Linked DNA regions of Humidesulfovibrio mexicanus. The protein of the gene in region 1 interacts with the protein of each later gene in a pairwise test. Links are inferred from orthologs where the notes say so. Each region holds a gene or a part of one and is shown on either strand. Other genes may lie near its edges.

Region 1 (8,047 bases):
CCCCGCCCCAACATCCCCTACCGCTTCGTGGTGGTGGACAGCGAGGTCCAGAACGCCTTCGCCTGCCCCGGCGGCATCATCTTCGTCACCCAGGCGCTAGTGGGGACCATGACCACAGAAGCCCAGTTGGCGGGCATACTTGCACACGAGGTGGGCCATGTGTCCCTGCGGCACGCCTTGAAAAGCATCCAACGGGCCCAGTTCTTCAGCGGGGTCGGAAAAATCACCGCGGCGACCATGAAGGGCGACAAGGGCGCACAGTTCGAAAACATGATCAACGACCTGCAGAACGTGCTCTTCGACAAGGGCCTGGATCAGAACATGGAATACGAGGCGGACGCCAGCGCCATGCAGACCGCCTACCGCACGGGCTACACCCCTGCAGGCATAACCGAGACCCTGCAGGCGCTCCAGAAGCTGGAGGCCAAGTCCACGAAAAAGGGCTCCTGGTTCTCCACCCACCCGCCCCTGCCCTCGCGCATCGCCAAGAACCAGGCGGCAATGCGCCAGTACCCGGACGCCGCCACCCTGGCCGTCCTGCCGGACAGGTTCGCGGCGCAGACGAAATAGCCTCACGACCCGCACGCCCAAAAGAGGCGCCCGCCACCACAGGCGGACGCCTCTTCCGCATTTCGCCGTCCGAACCAATCCCTAAAGTCCTTGTGGGCCCTCGCCGATAAGAGGGGCGTCAACGCCGGTACGCCAACACGCCGGAACGCTAAACTCTGGAACGACACAAGGAAGTGCGTCATGTCCAAGAAGCTTCTGCACGCCACGGGATTCGGACGAATCCATCAGCTCATCCTCGAAAACAGGCAGGAAGAGGCCCGAGCCCTGCTCAAGGCCCTCCAACACGAATACATCGCGCTGGTCGAGGAGAACGACGCCTTGAAGGACCAGATCATAGAGGTGGCGCAGGTGCTGGACATGGCCGAATGCATGGAGTTCGACGGACAGAAGTACTGGCTGACGGACGACCTGCGCAACAAGGGGCCGTACTGCCAGCTGTGCTACGACCGCGATGGGCTGCTCATGCGCCTGCAAAAGCAGCAGCGCCACTGGAAATGCCATTGCTGCGGCAACATCTTTGTGGACGCCAAGGCCGTCAAGGAGACGGTCGCCCGCAGGGGCCTCGCGACCCATGTTTCGACAGCAGCGCCCCGCCCGCCCATTCCCCTGTTCGGCAAATAGGCCGCGAATTTCCCCGCACGCCAGAGGGGCCGGAAGTCTGACCAGCTTCCGGCCCCTTGCCGTTTCCAACAGTGCGCAGCCTATTTGCGCGGCGCGCCCAACACCACGTCCCGCCACCAGAACTCCCGCAAACGCCCATTGGCGTGAAAGCGGGCGCTGGCGTACGAAAGCCCCTTGGGATCCATGCCGTTCAAAAACAGTTCAAGCTCCAGGTTCTCGTCTCCGCGGCGCTCGGCCCGCCAGACAGCCTGGGCGATGCTTCGCAACGTTTCGACAGAAGGCGGCCTGACCATGTCCAGGCGGACACGCAAAACGGTCACCGGGGATTTGCGGCGCTCGCTCGCACGGCCCAGAACAGTATAGGCCACCTGGGCCTCATCGTCGGCCTTGCTCCGGGCCGAAGACGCCTCGCCTGGCGCGTCCGGGGGCGGTCCGGCGTAGGCGGATTCGAGAACCAGATACTTGTCGCGGCTGAAGCCCCAGGCCCGACCAGGATCCAGCTTCTTCTCGGCCGGGTCGAACACGGCGAACCAGCCGTCCTCCCAGAGCCCGACCCGGACACGCTGGCCTGGGTGCAGCAGCCTGCGGAACTCGGACTCCGCGCTGCGCTCGGCGCGCACGGCGAGGTTGCGGTCCGGGACGCGTACTTCACCGAAATCTTTTGCTTTCGTTGCCGAGTCAAGCTTTGCTGGCTGCAGTTTTGACGATACGGCCGTGGCAGGTTGCGGCGCGACGGACTCGGCCTTTGCGGACACGGCCTCGACAACCGAAGTGGCTGGCCGACCGTTCGCAGGCGTCCTGGCCTGCTCGGCCTTTACCGGCTGAAGCTTGGCGGGGGAAGCGGCGCGGGTTTCTGCGGGCTCAGCCGCGCCCGGCTTCGCCTGAGGCATCCCTGCCTGGGCGCCTGCGGCCGCCTTGGGCTGATGGGCCGCCGCGTCCTTGGCCAATCCCGGCAAGGGCGAGGGCAGAGGCAAATCAAGCGCGGCGTTGGCCTTGAGCACATCAAGCCGCACATACCCCCAGGCCTTGGGCTCCTGGCGGTCCTGCGCCCCAAGTCCGAAAACCGCGACCCACCCGGCGGACAGGGACCCCACTCGCACCCGCTGGCCGGCCTTGAGCAGCCGCGCACGAGGCGACGAATCGGAGGGAGATTCGTGCAGCGGCACGCCGCCGGTCACAAGATAGGTGCTTCCACCGCCCGGTTCTGCTGCCTGGGGCAACGAGGCCACGCTCAACAAAAGGAGCAGACACAAGCAGCCCGAGCGGAAAACGCGCAGCAGTCCGCGCACGGTCATTTGCTCCTTGCGTCCAGTTCGCGCGCCACGCGCTCGGTAAGGTCCGCAGTGGACGTGTCCACGTAGCCCACGGCGGAGGGATCGGTGATGATGATGGCGTAGCCGCCCTTTTTGCCGATTTCTTCCAGCACGGCATCGGCGCGGCGCATGACGTACTGCAGCAGCTTGGCCTCCTCGGCCTTGATGTCCCGGGCATTCTCCTGCAGCAGCAACTCGTGCTGTCGGCTCTTGCGGTGATAGGCCTCGTCGCGCCGGACCCGCTCTGCGGCGGAAAGCGCAACAGCCTCGGCCTCCTTGCGCAATGCGGCCACCTGGGCCGCACTCTCGCTGGCGCGGCGCTTCTTCTCCGCCACATAGCGGGCGAGGTCGGCCTTTGCTGTCTGCCCCAACCGGGTTCCGTTCACCACGCGCTGCGGGTCCACGAAACCGATCTTCTGCTGCGCCCAGGCGGTCCTTGGGGCAAGCGCTACAAGAATCAGGAACAGCAGGGGAAGCAATGCGCAATACTTCATGGCAGTGAGATACATGGGGCAGGACCGCTTGTCGAGGCTGGCGCTCACAGCATGTTCACTGGGTCCTGATCCAGCTCCAGCCGGAACCCCTCCGGAGCGTTGCCGACCTGAGCCGCCGCTGCGAACAGGGAACGGATGGGCTGCCAGCCCCCGCATTTGAGCAGGCAGTTGAACCGTCTGCGCCCCCTGAGCTGCGTCAGCGGAGCCGGAGCGGGGCCGAGCACGTCCACCCCGAGGGGCCGGGCCAGATCCCGCAGGGTCTTGGCGAAGGCAGACATGATTTCCTGGCTGTGGGGCGCATCGGCAGGGCAGGATAGACGCAAAAGCGCCAGCCGAGAAAACGGCGGATACCGAAACCGCTTCCGCTGGGCGATCTCCCGTTCGTAGAAGCCGACATAATCGGCAGTGAGCACGAACCGCCAGAACGGATGCGCCGGGTTGCGCGTCTGGATGAGCACATGGCCAGGCTTGTCGCCCCTGCCCGCCCGGCCGGAAACCTGCACCAACAGCTGGAAGGTGCGTTCGGCGGCGCGGTAGTCCGGCAGGTTGAGACCCATGTCCGCGTTGGCGACGACCACCAGCGTGACTCCGGGAAAGTGGTGCCCCTTGGACAGCATCTGGGTCCCCACCAGCACCTGCGCCTCGCCTGCGGAAAAGCGGCGCAGAATCTCGTCCAGCCGTTCCTGCCTCCGTGCGCTGTCGCGGTCCATGCGCAACACGCGCACGTCATGTCCCAAAGTCCGGTGGAGGTATTCCTCAAGACGCTCGGTGCCGTCGCCCATGGGGACAAACACTGTCCCGCCGCACTTGGAGCAGGGCATGGGGTACGGATGGGTGAACCCGCAATAGTGACACACCAGGCGCTCGCGCAACTTGTGGTAGGTGAGGCCGACCTGGCAGTCCGGACACTTGGGCACCTCTTCGCAAACCGTGCAGTACATCACCGGTGCGTAGCCCCTGCGGTTCAGCATGACGATGACCTGTTCGCCCCCGGCCAGGGCCCCGCGCACGGCGTTCAGGGTCTCCGGGGCAAAGGGCTCGTCGGCCTTGAGACCGGAGATGTCGGCAAGGCGCACCTCCGGCATGGGCCGACAGCCGACCCGCCGGGCCATGCTCTCGCAGGGCAGCTGCCCACACTGCGCGGCGTGGAAGGTTTTCACATCCGGAGTGGCGCTGCCCAGCACTAGAAGCGCGCCGGAGCGGCGTGTGCGGGTGAAGGCCAGTTCCTTGGCGTGGTAGGGCAGACGCTCCTCCTGCTTGTAGGACTCGTCGTGTTCCTCATCAAGCACCACAAGCCCCAGATCGCGCAGGGGCAAAAACAGCGAGGAACGAGTCCCCACCACAAGCACCGGCCCCCTTGCCGCCGCAACGCGGGAAAACGTCTCCTCGCGCCGCGCGGGCGTTTGGTACCCGTGGGAGAAATAGGCCTCTGCGTCCGGCAGGGCCGCGCGCGCCTGCCGCCACAATTGGCTGGCGAGGGCCACCTCCGGCGCCAGCAGAAGCGCACTGCGGCCACGTTCCAGGCAGCGCCGCGCAAGCTCCAGAAACACATGGGTCTTGCCGCTGCCTGTGACGCCATGCACCAGCGACATGTGCGCCTCACCGCTTTCAAGCGCGGGCAAAAGCCGCTCCAAAGCCGCGCGCTGCTCCTCGGTGGCGACGAGTCCCTGGGCCGGGACGCAGTCCGGCGGGTCTGGCGTCACAAGCGGGGCATCGTCGTCGCCGGAAAGTTGGGGGTCAGGATCGCCCAGGCGCACCAGCCCGGCCTGGGCAAGACGCTTGAGGGCCTGCTGGCCGGAATCACCAAAGGCGGCCTTGAGCACGCCCAGACTCATGGGGCCGGACTCGAAGAGCCGCTCCAGCAGGCGGAGCTGGTTCACCGCGTTGGGCCGAACTGGCCAAGGAGGATCGGCGCACAGACAGGCGTAGACTTCCTCGGCTTGGCGTTTCTGACTCAGGCGTACGCGCATCCGCCCCTGGGCCCAAACTTCGGCCAGGGCGGACAGGCGCTCCGGTGGCATGGCCGCAAGGGCCTTGGTGGACAGACTGCGGGCGAAATCCCTGTGCTCGACATCGAAGCGCAATTGCGCGGTGCGCAGTCCCTTGGGCAGCACAAGCTCCAGCACCCGGCCGGGATGGGCCATGTGACGCGAAGCGAGATCCCGCACAAGCTCAAGGGTCACAGGGTCGAGGACGGGCGTGCGTTCCAGAGGCCACAGCAGAGCTTTGAGCTCCACGCCCTCCGGAGCGGCCTCGGACGGCTGTTCCAGTAGGCCGACGCGAAATCCCCGGCCGAGGGGAACCAGCACGCGCAAGCCCGGTACAGGGTCCGAAAGCCAGTCCGGCCACAGGTAGGAAAGCGTGGCATAGGGCGGGCTGGCCAGCCAGACCTGCCAGATGCGGCTCACAACGTCTCCAGCAAAGGCCCGATGGGCCTTATTTGCCCTTGCAGGGCACAAGTTCCTGGATGCGGCGCACGAGGTCGTCGTGCAGGTCCTCATCGTGCAGGGCGAAATAGATGTTGGCGGTAAGGTACTCCACCCAGTCCCCGGCGTCGAAACGCTGGCCGCGCAGCTTCACCGCCAGCAGTCGATTCTTTGCTGCAAGGCCCTGCAAGGCGTCGGTAAGCTGCAACTCGCCCCCCACGCCGGGCTCCAGCTTCTCCAGATAGTCGAAGATGTCCGGGGTGAGCACATAGCGGCCCACGATGGCCAGGCGGGACGGCGCCGCGCCCACGGCGGGTTTCTCCACCAGGCTACGCACGCGGTACACGCCTGGCCGAAACTCCTCGCCTTCGATGATGCCGTAGCGGTCCACCTTGCTTTCGGGCACCTCGATGACGCCGACCACGGCCATGTTCTCGCTCTTGGCCACGTCAAGCAGTTGCTTGATGCCGGGCACCATGCCGAACATGAGGTCGTCGCCCACCATGACGGCAAAAGGTTCGTTCTTGCAGACCTCGCGCGCGCAGAGAACGGCGTGCCCCAGGCCCAGCTGGATCTTCTGGCGCACGGAGATGATGTCCACCATGTTGGCCACATCGCGTATCTCGGCCAACTGCCCGGCCTTGCCCTTGCGCTCCAGCAGGTTCTCAAGGGTCAGGTTGTGGTCGAAGTGGTCTTCGATGATGGTCTTGTTCTGACTGGTGATGAGCACCACGGTATCGATGCCCGAGGCCTGCGCCTCCTCCACCACGTACTGCACCACAGGCTTCTTGAAGATGGGCAGCATCTCCTTGGGGATGTTCTTGGTTGCGGGAAGCGAGCGGGTTCCCCAGCCAGCGACCGGAATGACGACCTTTCGAACATCCATGGGCTCCCTCCTGTCCACGCGGCGATACTCAGGAACGCAGGCAGCGTTCAAGCAGCATGGCGATATCGTTGGCGTAGGTCTCCACGCGGGTCTTGTCCTCGCCCTCCACCATGACGCGGGCCTTGGGCTCCGTGCCGGAATAGCGCAAAAGCACTCTGCCCCGTCCGCATAGGTCGGCCTCAACGCAGGCGATGGCCCGGCCCACCTCTGGCAAGTCGGCGAAGGGAACCTTCTTCTGCACCCGCACATTGACCATGACCTGGGGGAAGGGCTCCAGCAAATGTGCCAAAAGCGAAAGCGGCAGGTTCTTCTTGCACATGATGCGCAGCAGCTGCAGCGCGGCCAAGGTGCCATCGCCGGTGGTGGAATACTCCATGAAGATGAGGTGGCCGGACTGCTCTCCGCCCAGGGTGGCGCCCTCGCGCCGCATGGCCTCCACCACGTAGCGGTCGCCAACGGGGGTGCGCAAAAGCCTGCCGCCCCGCTCGCGCATGAACATTTCAAGGGCCATGTTGCTCATGACCGTTGCCACCAGCGTGCCCCCGGCCAGGGTGCCCTGCTCCAGCATGTCCTGGGCGCACAAGGCCATGATCTGATCGCCGTCGAGCACGCGGCCCTGTTCATCCACCACGATGAGCCTGTCGGCGTCCCCATCAAGCGCCAGGCCGATGTCGGCTCCTACCTCCCGCACCTTGGCGGCAAGCTGGTCCGGGTACAGGGAGCCGCAGCCATCATTGATGTTCACGCCATTTGGCGAAACGCCCATGGTCACGACCTCCGCGCCCAATTCCTCGAAAACCTGCGGCGCGCCGCCGTATGCCGCGCCATGCGCGCAGTCCAGCACGATCTTCATGCCGGAAAGCGTCATCTCGCGCGGGAAGGTGTGCTGCAAATACACGATGTAGCGGCCCCAGGAATCCACGATGCGCTTGGCGCGGCCAACGCGCTCCGGCGCGGGGAAATCCCAGGCGGGATCCTCGGCCAGCACAAGCGCGGCGATCTCGCTCTCCACCTCGTCGGGCAGCTTGAACCCTTCGTGGTCGAAGAACTTTATGCCGTTGTCGTGGAACGGATTGTGCGAAGCGGAGATGACCACGCCCAGGTCCGCGCGCAGGTTGCGCGTGAGGAAGCTGATGGCGGGTGTGGGCATGGGACCCACCAGGAAAACGTCCATGCCCACAGCACAAAAGCCGCTGGTCAGCGCGGTCTCGAACACGTAGCCGGACAGGCGCGTGTCCTTGCCGATGATGACCTTGTGGCGACGCTTGCCGTTTCTGAACTTCTGCCCAGCGGCCAAGCCCAGGCGCAGGGCGATCTCCGGGGTCATGGGATACTGGTTGACGCGGCCGCGCAGACCGTCTGTGCCGAAAAGCTTCTCTCGCATGAAGGGAAAATGCTCCTTGCGCCCTGGGCGCCTACTTGCGGATGGTCACGTCAATGGTGTCCGACTGCCGGGAAAGCACGCGCAGGCCCTCCGGGGTCTTCAACTCATAGCGCACGGGATGCCGCCCCGGCTTGAGGCCGTCCGGCAGCACCACCTGTGCGAAAAGATCCTCTATCTCGCGTCCCATTTCAGCCTCGCGCAGCATTGCCACCGGGGCCTCCACCTGCACACGGACGTGTTTCTGCGCACTTTGGGCCTTCACCTCGCCCGAAGTCTCGAGCCGCACGGGAACCCGCACCCAGGCGGTCTTCACTTCCGGGCCAAAGCGCAAGGTCACCTTGACCTGGCCGGGG
Region 2 (7,902 bases), on another replicon or contig:
CGTGCGCCTGGAGGGCGTGGGCATCGAATACCGCATCATCGCCGAGGATCCTGCCGACCGCTTCACCCCGTGCCTTGGGCGCATCGAACGCTTCACGTGGACAGCGGCGCCCTGGCTCGCGGTGCATACCCAGGCGCCCACGGCCGCCACCGGCGAGCCCTACGACATCCCCATGGATTTCGACCCCAATCTGGCGCTGGCCATAGTGTGGGGGAAGGATCTGGCCCAGGCGCGCGCACGCGGAGAGGAGTTCCTTGCCGGGCTGGACCTCGCCGGGACGGACACGGCTGGCGCTCCTCTGCGCACCAACATCGAGTTCCTGCGCGCCCGCACGCAGACCATCCTCCACTTCTAGGCGCGGGGAGGCCCCGGCATGGACATAGACAGGCGCGCCCAGCAGCTCCAGGCCAGGCTCACCTACATCCAGGACATCTTCGGCCAGCGCGAAAACGCCTCGGTGTCGCTTCTGCGCTACAGGCTGGAGGAATTCCTTGCCGGTGCGCCGAACCATGGTATGCGCGAGCTCTCGCAGCAGGCGCAACGCCTGGAAGAACTCTTCTCCCTGCTGGAGGGCAAGCTTGAGGACGAATTGCGCCCCATGGACAGGGTGCGCATCGTGCGCCATCCGCAACGCGTCTGCCTCAAGGACATTCTGGAAAACGTGTACGACAACTACACCGAGATCGGCGGCCAGGACGAATGGAGCATCGATCCGGGCATGATCATTGCGCGGGCCACCATCGCCCGGCGCATGGGCAAAAAGACCGTGCACCAGCCGGTCATGGTCATCGGGCAGGAGAAGGGCCATGGCCAGGAATTCCGCAACGGCGGGTCCATCAAGCCCTGGGGCAACGCCAACGCCTTGTACTACATGCGCGTGGCCGAGGTGGAGAACATCCCCATCCACACCTACGTTTTCACTCCGGGGGCCTATCCCGTGGAGGACTACCCCGGCGCAGCCCAGCAGATCGCCAAGAACCTCTACGTCATGGCAGGGCTCAAGGTGCCTGTGGTGGCGGTGTTCAGCGAGGGCGGCAGCGGCGGGGCCGAGGCCATCGCCCTGGCCGACAGGCGGCTCATGCTCTCCCACGGCTACTACTCCGTCATCTCGCCAGAAGGGGCGGCCGCCATCGAAGGCGGACTCAAGGACAAGGCCAGCCCGGAACTCATCGAACGCTGCGCGGACCGCCTCAAAATCACCGCAGAGGACAACCTGCGCCTGGGCTTCATCGACAGGGTGATACAAGAGCCGCCGCTTGGCGCGCGGCCCGAACACTACGATTTTTTCCGGCAGCTCCGGCGGGAGGTCATCCGCGCCACAGATGAAGTGGTCCACTCCGCCCAAAGCCTTGGCCCCCTGCGTGCCCTGGCCATGCGCAGGCAGCAGCGCAGCGCCGATCCCCAGGACATCTTCGTGCGCTGGCAGCTGGGGCAAAGCGCCCGCAACGCTCTGGTGGACCTGAGACAAAAGCGCTTCCGCACCATGAGCCGCACGGACTTTGTGGACAACCGCACCTTGGGCACCCGCCTGGCCACGGCCCTGGCTCGCGTTCTGTGGAGCGCGCACAGTCTGCTTACCCACGACCTGCTGGCGCGCTACAAGAAACGCTTGTCCGGGCTTCTGGAATATGTGGAGGCAGAGATGCGCGCCCTGGGCCAGGGCGGCCCGTTTCCCCGCATGTTCGGCCCAGGCAGGCGCGCTGGCGTGCCGCCGGAGGCCCTGGAGCGGCTGACCACCCTCTCCTGCCCGGACGCGAATGCCTGTCGCGTTGAGGACATGTGGGGCTATGTAAGCCCGCGTAGCCGGGAAGACCGCACCCTGACCTGCCCCAACAGCGCCACACACGGCTGCCAGGATCTCTGGGCGCCGGACCTTTTCGGCGAATTCGCGGGCGTGTGCTCCCACTGCGGGCACCACTTCCCCATGGAATACCAGTGGTACCTCTACAACGTCTTCAACTTCGCACAGGCTTACGAATTCAATACCGCCATCGAGGCGGGCAATCCGCTCGACTACGAAGGCTTCAGCCACAAGCTCGACGAGGCCAAGCGGGCCACAGGCCTGGGCAGTTCCTGCATCACCTTCGAGACAAAATTTGAGGGCATGGCCGTGGTGGTCGCCATGCTGGTGAATCCCTTCCGCGGCGGCACAGTGGGCGCGGCGGAGGGCGAGAAGCTCATCCGCGCGGCGGACAGAGCACGCATCAAGCGCCTGCCGTTCCTCATGTACTCGCACGGCACCGCAGGCATCCGCATCCAGGAGGGCACCTGCGGCGTCATCCAGATGCCGCGCGTCACCATGGCCGTGCGCCGCTACATAGACGCCGGCGGATTCTACCTGGTGCTCTACGACACCAACTCCTACGCGGGGCCGGTGGCCAGTTTCCTGGGCTGTTCGCCCTACCAGTTCGCCGTGCGCTCCTCGAACATCGGCTTCGCAGGGCCCGGCGTCATCCGCGAAACCACCGGCGTAGAGGTGCCCCCAAAATATCACCGAGCCTTCTCGGCCTTGTCGCGCGGGCATATTCAGGGTATCTGGGACCGGCGCGACCTGAGGAAGAACCTGCACCAGGCGCTTTTGACCATGGGCGGCAGAAACCTCTACTACCGCTGAAAACCCACCAGCACGAGGGATAGACTTTGCTGAACGTCAAAGAAATGCTTGAAGAATTGAAAGCCTCGCCCTACGAGGAAATCGAGATACGCGCCCCGCACACAGGCGTGGTCACCTTTGTCGGCCTCAAAGCGGGCGATCGCGTGGTCGGTCCTACCGGCAAATGGGCTGAAAAGCCGGGCACGCTTCTGGCCAACCTGACCCGGGAAAAGAACAAGAAGAACATCTGCGCCACACAAAAGGGCGCGGTGACGGACATCGCCCTCAACCTCGAAGGGACGTTCGTCGAGGCCGGTGAACGCCTGCTCACCCTCCGCCATTTTCTGTCCAAGGAAGAGGTCATCGGCAGGATCCTCAAAAAAGCCCTGCACCTCTTCTGCGCACAAGAACGCGCAAAGTACTATTTCGTTCCCGAAATCGACGCCAAGATCAAGGCCGGGGGCGAGCAAAGCGTCAAGGTGCGCGAGGGGCTGGAAATGTTCATCGTCTCGCGCATGAAGCGCGAAACCCCCCTCGCCTATTCCGGGCCGGAAGGCATCATCTACGCCGTGTATTTCCAACAGGGCGACAACGTGGACGGCGGCCAGCCCCTTATCGGCGTGTGCCAGGAATCCCAGCTCCCCCTCATCCAGGACGTGGTGAGCCGCGTTCAGGGCGAGTGGGAGGAGCAGGACTAGCCATGGGCCGCACCCTGCAGGTGCGCCTGAGCGCCTGGACCTTCGACCCTGCGGAGGTGGAAAAGCGCTGGCCCAGGCTCGTGGCGCTCGGCTTCAGCCCGCCCACGCTGCTTGAGCAGGAGCGCGGTGTGCTTGAACTGGTGGACAACCTCGCCGACAGGCTTGAAATGGGCGTTTTGCCCGAACCGGCGCAAACGACCATCGCGACCGCCGTCAAGCGCGCGGCAGCCGCACGGCAGCGCCTTTCCAACGCCCTGGCCGACTGGAAGCCGGGGGAAGCCAACACGGCCACCGACGACATCGAGGAAGCCCTGGACGAAGCCGAGCAGGACGCCCGCAAACTCAAACACGTGCCTGGACTGGACTAGGCGGCGCGTGCTATCCCTTATCCGCGAAACGATCACCCCCACCAAGGAGCGCACACATGGCTGGCAGCTTGAATAAAGTTATTCTTGTCGGGCACCTGGGTCAGGACCCGAAAATTTCGTACACCCAGTCGGGCCAGCCCGTGGCCAACCTGCGCATGGCCACAAGCGAACGTTTCAAAGACAAGTCCGGCCAGTGGACCGACCGCACCGAATGGCACACCGTGGTGGCCTGGGGCAAGGACGCGGAGTTCTGCGGCAACTACCTGGGCAAGGGCGCCCTTGTCATGATCGAGGGCCGTCTGCAAACCCGCAAATGGCAGGACAAGGACGGCCAGGACCGCTACTCCACCGAGGTCGTGGCCAACCGCGTGCAGTCCCTTGGCAGCAGGGCCCAAGGCGAAGGCGGAGGCCCCAGCGGTCTGCGCCCGCAAGGCGGAATGCAGCCCCAGGGTGGGCAGAACGCCCAGCGCGGCGGCCAGCAGCAGCGCAACGCCCAACCCTATCCCGACGACGAGGATCTCGGTCCGGCCTTCCCCTCCGAAGCCAGCGGCATGGACGACGTGCCGTTCTAGAGGAGAGAATAGGTGGCGCGAAGCCTCTGGCCTGCGGAACGCGATAGAAGGCGGAGCGTTCTGCCCGTGTATGCCTCCGGCGGCCAAGGGGCCTTCCCGGCCCCTTGGAACCCCGGAAGGGGAAGGCAGAGGATGCGCGGTGCCCCCTTTGTGCGGGTCCAGGGGGTGAAGCCCCGTGTCTGTGGAGCTCGAAACAAGCAAAGCGCTCTCCCTGCACCTCGTACGCAATTGCACGTCTCCTCGTTGACTGCCGCAAGCGGCTCCTGTACCTTTCAAGTCACCAGCCACGCCACAAAGACGTGGACGGAATGCACAAGGAAGCATTGATGTCCGCCACAGCAGCACTGTTTGACGATTTTTTCAAGGCCGAGGCCAAACTGTTTCTTCTGGCCGGCATCCGCATCGCCCTTTCCGAAGACGGCAAAGATCTGACCAGCGAAGGGATCTTCGCAGAGGACGACCTCGCCACCGCGCACATCGTGTCCAAGGACGACGCCGTCATCGCCGGACTGCCCCTTATCCCGCTCATCATGGAGTTCGCAGGCTGCGAATACCAGCACGTGCTGAACGTCGACGAAGGCGACCGGGTCGGGCCTGGCGCACTCGTGGCCGCCATCCAGGGGCCGACGCGGCACCTGCTGCGCACCGAGCGCGTGATCCTGAACTACCTCTGCCACCTGTCCGGAATCGCAACACTTGCGGCCCGCTATGTGGATGCGTTGAAGGGCTGCCGCACCACGCTGCTCGACACGCGCAAGACATTGCCAGGATTGCGCTATCCAGAAAAATACGCCGTTCTGGTGGGTGGGGCCAAGAACCACCGTCTCAACCTGTCCGAGATGCTCATGGTCAAGGACAACCACATCGACCGCGCGGGCGGCGTCGCCCCGGCAGTGGAAAAGCTGCGCGCCGCCTACGGTGCGGACTGCCCGCCCATTGAGGTGGAGTGCCGCAGTTTCGACGAGGTGGACGAAGCCGTCCGGCTCAAGGTCAGCCGCATCATGCTCGACAACATGGACCTGGACGAGCTGAGACAGGCGCTGGCCCGCGTGCCCCAAGGCATCGAGACCGAGGTCAGCGGCGGCGTGACCCTGGAGAACATCGCCGCCATCGGGGCCATCGGCCCGGATTTCGTCTCCGTTGGGCGCCTCACCCACTCCGCACCTGCCGCGGACCTAAGTATGCGCATCAGCCCCCTGTAGAGGCAAGGATGCAAACGCCAATGACCACAGCATCCGAACGCATTGAGGCCGTCCGCACACGGCTGGGCAAGCGTCTTGCCATCCTAGGCCACCACTACCAGGCCGATGCGGTCATCCGTCATGTGGACTTCCAGGGCGACAGCCTGGAGCTCTCCCGCAAGGTGGACGGCCTGGCCGCAGAGCACATCGTGTTCTGCGGTGTGTATTTCATGGCCGAAAGCGCCGTGGCCCTTGCCCGACCAGGCCAAAAGGTGCACATCCCCGATGCCAGCGCCACCTGTCCCATGGCGGAAATGGCCCCGGCCCAACACCTTGCCGACGTGCTGGACGGGCTGCGCGCCCAAGGCCGCCTTGTCATCCCACTGGCCTACGTGAACTCCAGCGCCGAGGTGAAGGCCATCTGCGGCCTGTACGGCGGCAGCGTGTGCACCAGCGCAAACGCGCGCACCATGCTTGAATGGGCGCTTACCCAGGGCGACGCCGTGCTGTTTTTGCCGGATAAGAACCTGGGGGCCAACACGGCGAATCAGTTGGGCATTGCGAAGGACGAACGCCTTGCGGTGGACATCCGCTCAGGGCACCAGCCCGCGGATCCCCAAAAGGCGGCTCGCGCCCGGCTGCTGCTCTGGCCCGGCTGCTGCGCCATCCACCACATGCTGCACACCCGGCATGTGGACGCGATGCGCGCGGCCATGCCCGGCGTGCGCGTGGTGGTGCATCCCGAATGCTCCCCGGCCGTGGTCCGCGCAGCGGACAGCGCAGGCTCCACCTCGCACATCATCCGCTACTGCGAGCAGGCCAAGCCCGGCAGCGCCATCGCCGTGGGCACTGAGGACAACCTGGTGCTGCGGCTGGCCGGGCTGCACAAGGCCCAGGGCAAGACCATCGTCCCGCTCAAACCCGGCACCCTCTGTTCCAATATGGCCAAGATCACCGAGGAACGCCTGGCGGAACTGCTGGAACGCCTGGAGACCGCCGTCCCCCTCGCCTTGCCGGACGACGTGGCCAAGCAGTCTCGCGTGGCGCTCACCAGGATGCTCGACATCTGCTCCTGACGCCTCAGGCTCGTCAAGGCGCGCGGCCCCAGGCCGACAAAGGATCGCCATGAACGACTACCGCCTCAAGACCGACGTGCTCGTCATCGGGTCCGGCATCGCCGGGTCCATCGCCGCGCTCAACCTGGCCGAATCCGGGGCTGACGTGACGCTCATCACAGCGGGCGACGATTTGTTCTCCGGCAACACACGGTTGGCGCAGGGCGGCATCGTGTTCCACTCCGGCGACGACGACCCCGGCATCCTCGAACGTGACATCCTGAACGCTGGCTGGAAGCAGAACTATCTGCGCGCCGTGCGCTACCTGTGCCACAAGGGTCCGAAAGTCCTTCAAAAAACCCTTATCGACGCCTACCATGTCCCCTTCGCCCACCGCGATTCGGACTCCTGGTACTTCACCCGCGAGGGCGGGCACAGCGTGGCGCGCATCCTTTACGCCAAGGACCACACCGGCCTCACCATCATGGAGCGCCTCACCCAGGCAGTGAGCGAAAACCCGAACATCCTCGTGCTCACCCGCCGCACGGCCATCGACCTCTTGACCACGCACCACCACGCCACCCATCTGGACTTCAAGTACAACCTCTCCAACCAGTGCGTGGGCGCCTACGTGTTCAACGAGACCCTGGGCCAAGTGGAGATCATTCTGTCGAGCTTCACCGTGCTGGCCACGGGCGGGGCCGGGCGCATCTTCCTCCACAGCACCAACTCCAAAGAAGCCATCGGCTCCGGACTGTCCATGGCGCACCGCGCCGGAGCGAAGCTGCACAACCTCGAATACGTGCAGTTCCACCCCACGGCGTACTACCAGGGCGCCAAGCGCTTCGACAGGCGCTTCCTCATCTCCGAGGCCGTGCGCGGCGAGGGGGCGCGTCTGGTGAACGCCTCTGGCGAGGCTTTTATGGCGCGCTACGACCAACGCGCCGACCTGGCACCGCGCGACATCGTGACCCGCGCCATCATGGCCGAACTGTTGCGCACCGGCGACGACTGCGTGTACCTCGACACCACCAGCGGAATGCGCGAGGACGTATCCGAACGCTTCCCGACCATTTTCGAAAAATGCCTGTCGCAAGGCCACGACATGCGGTACACGCCCATCCCCGTAGTGCCCGCGGCGCACTACTTCTGCGGCGGCATTCTGGTGGACACCCGCGGCCGCACCACCCTGGAGCGCCTGTACGCCGCAGGGGAATGCACCTGCACCGGCGTGCACGGGGCCAACCGGCTCGCCAGCACCTCGCTGCTTGAGGGAATGCTGTGGGGCTACAGCGCCGCGCAGGAGATCACCAAACGCCTAGGCGCTAAGTGGCGGCTCACCAGAAAGCTCATGGACGCCATACCGGACTGGCAGAACCCCGGCGACATCCACAACGAGGATCCGGCGCTCATCGCGCAGGACTGGGCCACCATC

What was found.
Region 2: the proteins of priA (region 1) and CHB73_RS01440 interact in binary tests that used the Escherichia coli proteins (3 or more experiments, as listed by UniProt). The link is inferred for Humidesulfovibrio mexicanus from one-to-one orthologs.

The regions. Positions count from the first base shown.
Region 1 is NZ_FZOC01000002.1:512,845-520,891, reverse strand. What follows is about bases 2,725-5,792. They hold priA (replication restart helicase PriA), read right to left. Parts: upstream 5,407-5,792; coding sequence 3,043-5,406; downstream 2,725-3,042. Other genes in these bases: galU (UTP--glucose-1-phosphate uridylyltransferase GalU), read right to left, coding at 5,435-5,792; CHB73_RS06100 (OmpH family outer membrane protein), read right to left, coding at 2,725-2,998. Also shown: CHB73_RS06115 (M48 family metalloprotease), read left to right, coding at 1-570; CHB73_RS06110 (hypothetical protein), read left to right, coding at 751-1,191; CHB73_RS06105 (hypothetical protein), read right to left, coding at 1,272-2,480; more of CHB73_RS06100, read right to left, coding at 2,483-2,724; more of galU, read right to left, coding at 5,793-6,310; glmM (phosphoglucosamine mutase), read right to left, coding at 6,339-7,694; CHB73_RS06080 (CdaR family protein), read right to left, coding at 7,726-8,047.
Region 2 is NZ_FZOC01000001.1:290,355-298,256, forward strand. The notes cover bases 2,551-5,473. They hold CHB73_RS01440 (single-stranded DNA-binding protein), read left to right. Parts: upstream 2,551-3,715; coding sequence 3,716-4,231; downstream 4,232-5,473. Other genes in these bases: CHB73_RS01425 (acetyl-CoA carboxylase carboxyl transferase subunit alpha/beta), read left to right, coding at 2,551-2,614; CHB73_RS01430 (biotin attachment protein), read left to right, coding at 2,641-3,291; CHB73_RS01435 (hypothetical protein), read left to right, coding at 3,294-3,659; nadC (carboxylating nicotinate-nucleotide diphosphorylase), read left to right, coding at 4,558-5,433; nadA (quinolinate synthase NadA), read left to right, coding at 5,442-5,473. In the rest of the region: CHB73_RS01420 (acetyl-CoA carboxylase biotin carboxylase subunit family protein), read left to right, coding at 1-355; more of CHB73_RS01425, read left to right, coding at 374-2,550; more of nadA, read left to right, coding at 5,474-6,488; nadB (L-aspartate oxidase), read left to right, coding at 6,538-7,902. UniProt on the Escherichia coli protein: Plays an important role in DNA replication, recombination and repair. Binds to ssDNA and to an array of partner proteins to recruit them to their sites of action during DNA metabolism. Acts as a sliding platform that migrates on DNA via reptation.